One region of the Luteibacter sp. P1_D3 genome, then DNA from elsewhere that is predicted to be linked to it. Evidence: predicted binding sites of a transcription regulator. Region 1 holds the regulator's gene; each other region holds the start of a gene.

Region 1 (3,276 bases):
CCTGCGCGTTTGCCTGGTGCTCGCCGCCAATGCGCAGGCCCAGGCCATCGACAACGCGATCCGCTCGTACGCGCCGCTGTCGCCGCAGACCGCCATCCTTACCAAGCTCGACGAGGCACCGCTGATCGGCGGCGCCCTGTCGGCACTCATTCGCCACGCCATGCCGCTGGACTACACCACCGACGGGCAGCGCGTGCCCGAAGACATCGCCTCCGCCGATGCGCGCAAGCTGGTCTGCCTCGCGGCCCAGTTGCTCAAGCAGCGCAACGAGGAGCCCGACGACGCCATCCTTGCCGATCGTTTCGGCACCGCGGCGCCCGCGCTCGCCTGATCGGGAACCCGCATAACGTGACTACCGCCACCGCACACTCTTTCACGGCAGTGAACTCCTTCATGACCACACACGTCGATAGCACCCAGGCCGCCGGCCTCAACTGGCTTGACGACCGTCGCCCCACACGCAGCATCGCGATCGCGGGCGGCAAGGGCGGCGTCGGCAAGACCACCGTGGCGGTCAACCTCGGTATGGCCCTGGCCATGGGCGGACGCGACGTMGTCCTGCTCGATGCCGATCTGGCCATGGCCAATATCGACGTGCTGCTCGGGCTGCAGCCGACCCGTCATCTCGGACACATGCTCGAGGGCGAGTGCCGCATCGAGGATCTGATCCTCCAGGCGCCGCATGGCCTGAAGGTGATTCCGGCCACCTCCGGCGCCCGTCGCATGGCGCAGCTGCCGAACATCGAGCACGCCGCCGTCATCCGCGCGTTCGACGAATACCCGATCGCTCCCGAATACCTGATCGTCGACACCGCCGCCGGCATTTCGGACAGCGTGTCCATGTTCGCCGCCGCTTCGGACGAAGTCGTGGTGGTGGTCTGCGACGAGCCGGCCTCGCTGACCGATGCCTACGCCCTGATCAAGGTCATGAGCCGCGAGTTCGGCGTGAACCGCTTCCGCATCGTGGCCAACATGGTCCGCCACGCCCAGGAAGGCCGCCAGTTGTTCGAGAAACTGTCCCGGGTGACCAACCGGTTCCTGGATGTTTCCTTGGATTTCATGGGGATGGTCCCGCACGACGAGTACCTGCGCCAGGCGATTCGCCGCCAATCGGCGGTGGTCGATGTCTGGCCGAGCAGCCGATCCGCCGTCGGATTCAAGAATCTGGCCAGGTCGGTCGATACATGGGGTGAACCCGAACCCCGTGCTCAGGGTCGCATCGGCTTTTTCGCCGAGCGGTCCCACCTGGGAGGAGGGTTGCCACTGTGAGCGTTGCGACGGAATACCTTGAAGTCACGCGAATCCCGGCGGATCAATTGGTACGAACCCACGCGCCGCTGGTGCGCCGGATCGCCTATCACCTGATGGGCCGGCTGCCGCCGAGCGTGGATGCAAACGACCTCATGCAGGCCGGAATGATCGGACTGCTGGAGGCCGCAAGAAATTACTCGCCGACTCGCGCGGCCAGTTTCGAGACCTATGCGGGTATCCGCATACGGGGCGCGATGCTGGACGAACTGCGCAAGACGGACTGGACCCCCCGCTCCGTGCACCGGAAGTTGCGCGAGGTGGCTGAAGTAACGAGGCAGATCGAGAACGAAACGGGTGGTGATGCCGAAGACGCCGAAGTGATGAAGCGGCTGGGCATCGACGCCATGGAGTACAACCAGATTCTGGCCGACGCGGCGAGCGCGCGGTTGCTCAGTCTTACGGCGCCCGAAGGCGACGAAGGCGCGGCAATCGATGTCGCGGACCCGGATGCCGCGGGTCCGGAAGGGCTCTTCGAACAGGACGGCTTGCGCGATGCGCTGGCCCAATCCATCGACGGCCTGCCCGAACGCGAGAAGCTGGTGATGTCGCTGTACTACGATGAAGAGCTCAACCTGAAGGAAATCGGTGCGGTGCTGGGTGTGAGTGAATCGCGGGTGTGCCAGATCCATGGCCAGGCCCTGATCCGCCTCCGCGCACGCATGACGGGTTGGAAAGACAAGCATTGACGGCATTACGGTGCCGTCGCCGGTAAGAACGCGCAGTCAGGCGGAGACGAGTTTTGGACAAGAACATGAAAATCCTCGTGGTGGACGATTTCTCCACCATGCGGCGCATCGTCAGGAATCTCCTGGTCGAGCTGGGATTCACGAACACCCTCATCCAGGAGGCTGAAGACGGCAACGCGGCGCTCACGATGCTGCGCGCCCAGCCCTTCGACCTGGTGGTGACCGACTGGAACATGCCCAACATGACGGGCATCGACCTGCTCCGCGCGATCCGCGCGGACGCCGCGCTGAAGTCGATGCCGGTGCTGATGGTCACGGCCGAGAACAATCGCGACCAGATCATCGCTGCCGCGCAGAGTGGCGTGAACGGCTACGTGGTCAAGCCGTTCACGGCGGTCACGCTGAAGGAAAAGCTCGACAAGATCTTCGAACGACTCGCCGCGGCTGCGGGCTAAGGGAATAACGATGAACACCATGCTTACCGCCGGCCACGAGGTCGTTCCCGAGCTGCGCGAGTTGCTCGATGCCGATGACAGCGTCGCCTTCGAACAGGCGCTCGACCGCCTGTTGCGCAGCCGTGAACAGCACCTGTTCCTGGCCCTGGGCCACCTCGCGCGCGATCTTCATGAGTCGGTCCGCCGCCTCGCCTCCGATATCTCCAGCGATGGTGTGCCGGGCAACATGAGCGACGCGCGCAAGCACCTGCGCGACGTGCTCGAGATGAGCTCGCAGGCCGCCCACCGCACCCTCGATTTCAGCGACAAGCTGCGCCCGCAAGCGCAGGCGCTGGCCAAGCAGGCCGACGAAGTGCTGGTGCTCGACCAGGCCGATCCCGCCTTCGCAACGAGCGCGACGGCCCTGGCCGTGCGCGTCGGCGATTTCGCGCAGAGCTGCGACATCGGCCTGGGCGAGATGGTCGAAGCCCAGTCCTGGCAGGATCTCTCCGGCCAGCGCGTGGCGCAGGTCGAATCGTTCATGGCCAAGGTGGAGTCGTCGCTGGTCGAGCTGGTGCGTCTCACCGGTTCGCTCGCGGGCGGCGCTCACGCACCGGCCGCGGACAAGGTCAGCCAGGACGAAGTGGATCGACTGCTCAGCGAATTCGGGTTCTGAGCGCCGTATGAGCGTGGAGCTGGACAACGAGCTGCTCAATGTCTTCCTGATCGAAGCACGCGAACTGCTCGAGAGCCTGGGCGAACAGCTCGTGGACCTCGAAGCATCGCCGGGAGACGCCGAGCTGCTGAACGCGGTCTTCCGCGCGTTCCATACCGTGAAGGGCGGT
Region 2 (3,276 bases), on a different contig from region 1:
ATACCGACGTCGCCGTGACCGGCCGCTTCGAGAGCGCGAACCCCTTGCTCGACTGGATCCATCGCGCCGCCGTCGACACCTTGCTCAACAACCTCTACGGCATCCCCACTGATACACCGATGTACGAAAAGAACGGCTGGACCGGCGACGGCATGCTCGGTGCGGATATGTTCCTGCGCAACGTCGATGCCGATCGCCTGCTGGCGAAGTGGGTGCGCGACATCGCCGATACGCGCAAGGCGGATGGTTCGCCTTTGCTGATCGCGCCGAATCCCGGCTGGGGCGACGTCCGCGCGCCGACCTGGCACGCCGCCTATGTGCTGGTGCCGTGGTCACTCTGGATGAACGCGGGTGATCGTCGCCCCATCGATGAACATATCGAAGGCATCGCGCGCTATGTGGCGATGGAGAACGCGCGTTCGCCCGGAGGTATCGCCGATACCGAACTGGGCGACTGGGTGAGTCCGGAAACCGACCCGGGTGGTGAGAATGCGCCGGAAGACAAACGCGTCGCCGCCACGGCGTACCTGTATCGCATGCAGCGCGTCACCGCGGACATGCTTCGCCTGCGCGGCGACACAACACGTGCGGCGGGATTCGATGCGCAGGCGGATCTCGTGCGCGACGCCTTCAATGCACGCTTCCTCGATCGCGTAGCCGGTCACTACCGGGGCGAGGGCGATGAGGGCTATCGCCAGGCGCACAACCTGCTGGCGCTGGCCTTCGGGCTGGTGCCCGACGACTTGCGCGATCGCGTCGCCGCCGGCGTGGCGGAGGATGCGAAGGCCCGGGGCGACCACCTCGATACCGGCGCCCTGGCGACCAAGATTATCCTCCCGGTGCTCACGGCGACCGGGCACGCCGACGAGGCCTGGCGCATCGCTACCCAGGTGAGTTTTCCGAGTTGGGGCTTCTGGCGGGCGAACGGCGCGACCAGCCTGTGGGAGCACTGGAAGCTGGCCTCGCGCTCGCGGGGACATTATTTCCTCGGCACGGTGGATGACTGGCTGTTTGGCGACGTTGCCGGGTTGCGGCCGTTGGAACCGGGTTGGCGCCGCATCGAGGTGCGGCCGGCGGTGACCGCGTGGCTGGATCATGCTTCCGCCGCTGTGATGACGCCATATGGGGAGGCTTCGGTGGCTTGGCGGAAGGTGGGTGGGCGGGTGGAGCTGAATGTGCATGTGCCGGTGGGGGCGGAGGCGGTCATCGGGCTGCCTGGGCGGTCGGACAGGGTTGTGGGGTCGGGGGATCATCATTTGGGCGCTCCGTAGGGATCGCCGATGAATCGGCTCCTACACGGGGCCGGTCGGGTGCGTCGTTCACAAAAGTGTCGTAAAGACCTGCGAATTCCGGCCGTTAATGCATACACGGGGAAAGCACAGGGTGACGGTACATGTCCGCATTGAAGAACTGGTTCGGCCGCACGACGTTGAACGCGCGCGTGTGGATGGTGATGACCGTGGTGGTGCTTGGTCTGGTCGGGCAGACCGTCATGTCGGGCGTGGAAAGTCGCCATGTGCAGATGACGCAGCTGGCCGACACGCTGGAGCAGCACGTGACCGCCGCGATCGCCGTGGCGGAGGCGTATCACGCGCGCGCTGAAAAGGGCCAGATGAGCGATCTTGAAGCGCGCGTCGCCGCACTCGACGACATCCAGGCGATGCGCTGGTCGAACAACACCGGATACGTCTTCGCGTTCGACTCGGCGCTGACGATGCGCATGCATCCGCTGCGCGCCGACGACATCGGCAAGAACATTCGCGACGACAAGGACGGCAAGGGTTTCCATCAGTACGTGGCCATGCTCGACGCCGACACGAAGGACGGCCATGGCATGACGCGTTACACGCAGGTCATGCCCAAGACCAACGAGCTCAGGGACAAGATCAGCTATTCCAGCTGGTACAAGCCCTGGGACCTGCACTTCATCTCCGGGGCCTATTTCAGCGACATCGACGCGGCCTTCCACGCGCAGCTGCAGCGTGACCTGCTGAAGTCCGCGGTCATCGCCGGTCTCGCCCTGCTGGTGATCTGGCTGTCGATGAGCAGTATCCGGGCGACGGTCGGTGGTGAGCCGCGTGACGCCGTGCATATTGCCGGCCGTATCGCCGGTGGCGACCTGCGCAGCGACGGTGGCGAGTACGCCCCGGCCAGCCTGCTCGGCGCACTGGAGCGCATGCGCGGTACCTTGTCTTCCATTGTTTCCGAAGTGCAGCAAGGGGCGCATGTGGTCGCCACGACGTCCGCCGAGATTGCGCGTGGCAACGACGACTTGTCGCAGCGCACGCAGGAGCAGGCGTCCAGCCTCGAAGAAACCGCGGCATCCATGGAAGAAATGACCGCCACGGTGAAGCAGAACGCGGAAAACGCCACCGCCGCCGACCGACTCTCGCGTCATGCGCGCAGCGAAGCGGAGAAGGGTGGCGACGTGGTTGGCGAAGCCATGGCCGCCATGCGTGAGATCGGCGACTCCAGCCGCCGCATTGGCGACATCGTCGGTCTGATCGACGAGATCGCCTTCCAGACCAACCTGCTGGCGCTCAACGCTGCCGTGGAAGCGGCACGCGCCGGCGAACAAGGTCGGGGCTTCGCGGTCGTGGCGGCGGAAGTGCGTCGACTGGCCCAGTCCAGCGCCGCGGCGTCGCGCGAGATCAAGGGACTGATCGCCGAAAGCGGTGAACGTGTCGAGATCGGTGCCGCGCTGGTCGAGCAGTCCTCCGGGGCCTTGCGCGACATCGTCGCCAGCGTGAAGAAGGTGACCGACATCGTCGCCGAGATCGCCGCGGCCAGCGCCGAGCAGTCGGCAGGCGTGGATCAGGTCAACCTGGCCATCGCGCAGATCGACCAGGTGACCCAGGAGAACGCCGCGCTGGTGGAAGAGGCTGCCGCCGCGGCCAAGTCCATGCAGGACCAGGCGCACTCGCTGAGCGATCAGGTGGCGTTCTTCACCGTGGACGGCACCGCCAGCGCCGAGCGGCGAGCCCCTGCTTCGGCGGTGGAACGGGCGGCGCACGACCTCAGTTTCGGCCAGTCGGCGCCAGTGAAGAAGGGCAGCGATGCCTGGGCGGCATTTGCCTGAGGTGACAGAACGTCACTAAAGCGCTGCGAATAAGTCGCTTCAGTCAACAGTCCCGTCGGCCTATCGTCCTCCTCGTCGCTATCAACACGAGGAGAACGTCATGTACGCCATTACCGGAATCACCGGCCAGGTCGGCACCGCCCTTGCCGACGCGCTGTTCGCCGCAGGCAAGCCTTTCCGCGCGGTCGTTCGCGATG
Region 3 (3,276 bases), on a different contig from region 1:
TCACCAGGCCGTGACCGGCGTCGACCTGCTCCACCGACTCGGTGATCAGCGATTCGATTTCCTTCGCCGCCGTCGCGCTGCGCTGGGCAAGGTTGCGAACCTCCTCGGCCACCACGGCGAAGCCCCTGCCCTGCTCACCGGCGCGCGCTGCTTCGACCGCTGCATTCAGCGCCAGGATGTTGGTCTGGAAGGCGATGCCGTTGATGATGCCGATGACGTCGGCAATGCGCTGGGCCGAGGCCTGGATGCCGTTCATCGCCTCGACGGCGCCCTGCATCGCACTCGCCTCCTGCTGCACGGCGATGCTGGCGTGCTCGGCCAGCGTGCTGGCCCGCGCCGCATTGCCGGCGTTGTCGCGCACCGTACGCGTCAGCTCGTCCAGGCTCGATGCGGTCATCTGTAATTCGTGCGCCTGGGTTTCGGTGCGCGTGGACAGATCAGCGTTGCCCGCGGCGATCTCGGACGTGCTTCCCGCCATGCTCGCTGCCGCTTTGCGCACGGATCGGGCGATGTCGCCGAGCCCGTCGCCGATGCCATCGATGGAACGCATCAGCTGGCCGATCTCGTCGCCGCGCGTGGTCTGAAGGCGTGCCGTAAGGTCGCCCTCGGCCAACCGCCGGGCAGCTTCGACCGCATGCGACAGCGGTCGCGTGATGCGCGCCCGGATCGCGATGAAGAGCAGCAGGCAAAGCACGCCGACCATGCCGATGGCCGTACCGATGGCCACCATGCGCAGGTGCCTCACCGGTCCGTAAAGTTCATCCATGTCCACCGTGCCGGCGACCAGCCAGCTCCAGGCGGGATCGGTGGCATACATGGCCAGGCGATCCACCGTGCGGCCGTCCACGCTCACGCGGTAACGCAACTCGCCGTGCTTGCCCGACAGCATGCGACCGAAGACCGGCTGGCCATCGACATCCATCACCTTCAGCGCAGCGCCGTCGGCCCTGGCTGCGACGTCCTTCGTCATCGGGTCGACGATGAACGTACCGTATCGCTTGCCGGCGCTCGCATCGACGACGGAGTAGTAGCCGCTCTGGCCGATGTGGATCGAAGCGATCTCCTGCGAGAGATTGGCCATCTCGCTGGCGATCTCGACGCCGACGAACCACGCGCCCACGACGTTACCGGATGCATCGTGGATCGGCTCGTAACGAGTGATGTACGGGCGATCGAACAGGACGGCAGGGCCGCCATACGACTTGTTGGACAAGAGCTGCGGAAACGCCGGGTGGGCATGGTCGATGGACGTGCCGACTGCGCGCGATCCGTCTTCCTTCTTCAGCGACGTGCTGACCCGGATGAAATCCGGCCCGTCGCGGACGAACAGGGTCGCCACGACATGCGCACGCGTGGAAAACTCGTCGACCTGGGCGAAATCGCCGTTGATCGCCTTGCCGTCATGCAGCAGGGTGGGAACGGTGTGCCCACCCATCATCACGCGGTGCTTGTCGTCTACCGATAAGCTGCCGGGGTAATAGCTCTCGAACAGGCTGAGGAAGCGATCGGACTCGGCGAGCAGGGCGCCGCTGAACGTGTTCACCGTGGCGATGATGGCCCGGTTGCCGCGCTCGAGATCGGCACGGGCCCGCGTCTCCAGCTCCCGCGAGACCATGGTGGTCACCACGATGGTCAACGCCGCGACGCCGAGCGCCACGATGCCGACCACGAGCAGGGTGAGGCGCGCGCCCACGCTCATGCTGCGCGCCGCGGCGCGATGGAAAATGCTGTTCATACGGAGCCTTGTGCCAGGTCATCGGGCACCGCTTGCGGGTGCCCCTACACCGGCGTTTTCGGCAGCGCGCGCGCAGACTTTAGGCGTTGGCACGCATTCTCTTTACCTGGTGAGACGGCGCGCCGCGCCGCCTCACCCTTTTTGTATGGCAAATAGCTCAGCCCGTGTTCTGCAGCCCTTGCGACACGCCGTTGACGCAGGCCACCAGGGCACTGAGCAGGGCGTCATCCTTGCCGTCCGTGGCCCGCCAGCGCTTGAGCAGGTCGACCTGGAGCAGGCTCATCGGATCCACGTACGGATTGCGCAGACGGATCGACGTCGCCAGGCGAGGGTCGCCGGCCAGCAGTTCATCGGCGCCCTTCAGCTTGAGCACCCACGCCACCGTCCGTTCGAACTCCGCGCGGATCATCGGGAAGAAGCGCTCGTGGAGGGGGCCCGCGAGCTTCGAGAACGCTTCGGCGATGTCGATATCGGCCTTCGCCAGGACCATTTCCACATCGTCCAGCATGGTCGAGACGAAGGGCCACTCACGCGCCATCTCCACGAGGCGCTCCTCGCCGCAATCCTTCGCGACGACGTCGAGCGCGCTGCCCAACCCGTACCATCCAGTGAGCACGGCACGGCACTGCGTCCAGGAAAATACCCAGGGAATCGCGCGGAGGTCTTCCACGCCCTTCATGCTGCGGCGACGTGCCGGACGCGAACCGAGCGTCATGCGCTCGATGACATCGATGGGCGTGGCGCCGCGAAAATAGTCGACGAAGCCTTCGGTGTCGACGAACGCGCGGTACGCCTTGCGGCTCTCCGCAGAGAGCCGTGCCATCGTGTCCTTCCATGCCGGCTCGCGCGCATCGACGTCGCGCGGGCGCAACGAGGCACGCATCACCGCACCGAGCGTCTGCTCAAGGTTACGCACGGCCAATGCACGAATGCCGTACTTGCGGTGGATCACTTCACCCTGCTCGGTCACGCGCAGCACACCGCCCACGGAACCGCGGGGCGAGGCCATCAGGGCCGGGGTGATGCGCGAGCCGCCGCGACTGGCCGAGCCACCGCGACCGTGGAAGAAGGCGACGCGAATGCCGGCCTTCGATGCCACCTCGAGCAGGTCCACCTGGGCGCGCTGCAGACTCCACTTCGACGCCAGCGTGCCGCCGTCCTTGCCGCTGTCCGAATAGCCGAGCATCACCCACTGGCGATCCCCGCGCGCCTTGAGGTGCTCCCGGTAAACCGGATCGTCCAGTAGTGCCTGCAAGGTCTCGGCGCCACCGGCGAGATCGTCGATCGTCTCGAACAGCGGGGCGACATCGAGTGGCACGCGCCCGTCTTCGACCAGGCCACCGCGACGGGCCAGCGCCAGCACGGCGAGCACGTCGGCCGCGCTTTCGGCCATGCTGATGATGTATAGGCCCGTGGCTTCCTGACCGTAGCGCTTGCGCGAATCGGCCAGCGTGGCGAACACCTCGCGGAGCATCGTCGCGGCCTCGTGATCGTCGCCGGCGACGAAGCTCCGTTCGCCGGCGGCGTACGGGCGTAGTGCC

The links. Region 1 encodes FliA, which starts transcription of late flagellar genes. Its sites were predicted from a motif close to TAAAGTTTNNCNNNCNNNGGCCGATAA; they were not measured.
Region 2: the regulator FliA is predicted to act here: its motif matches at 1,334-1,360, upstream of AC1DYM_RS06315 (methyl-accepting chemotaxis protein).
Region 3: the regulator FliA is predicted to act here: its motif matches at 1,791-1,817, upstream of AC1DYM_RS03010 (methyl-accepting chemotaxis protein).

What each region holds. Positions count from the first base shown of each region.
Region 1 covers NZ_JBFUAT010000001.1:262,623-265,898, reverse strand. Annotated here, with positions in the region: gene flhF (flagellar biosynthesis protein FlhF) at 1-331, shown strand, start outside; gene AC1DYM_RS01220 (MinD/ParA family protein) at 394-1,269, shown strand; gene AC1DYM_RS01215 (RNA polymerase sigma factor FliA) at 1,266-1,997, shown strand; gene cheY (chemotaxis response regulator CheY) at 2,051-2,452, shown strand; gene AC1DYM_RS01205 (protein phosphatase CheZ) at 2,463-3,107, shown strand; gene AC1DYM_RS01200 (chemotaxis protein CheA) at 3,115-3,276, shown strand, end outside.
Region 2 covers NZ_JBFUAT010000006.1:107,262-110,537, forward strand. Annotated here, with positions in the region: gene AC1DYM_RS06310 (family 78 glycoside hydrolase catalytic domain) at 1-1,271, shown strand, start outside; gene AC1DYM_RS06315 (methyl-accepting chemotaxis protein) at 1,394-3,079, shown strand; gene AC1DYM_RS06320 (NmrA family NAD(P)-binding protein) at 3,180-3,276, shown strand, end outside.
Region 3 covers NZ_JBFUAT010000002.1:215,054-218,329, forward strand. Annotated here, with positions in the region: gene AC1DYM_RS03010 (methyl-accepting chemotaxis protein) at 1-1,735, opposite strand, end outside; gene ppc (phosphoenolpyruvate carboxylase) at 1,893-3,276, opposite strand, start outside.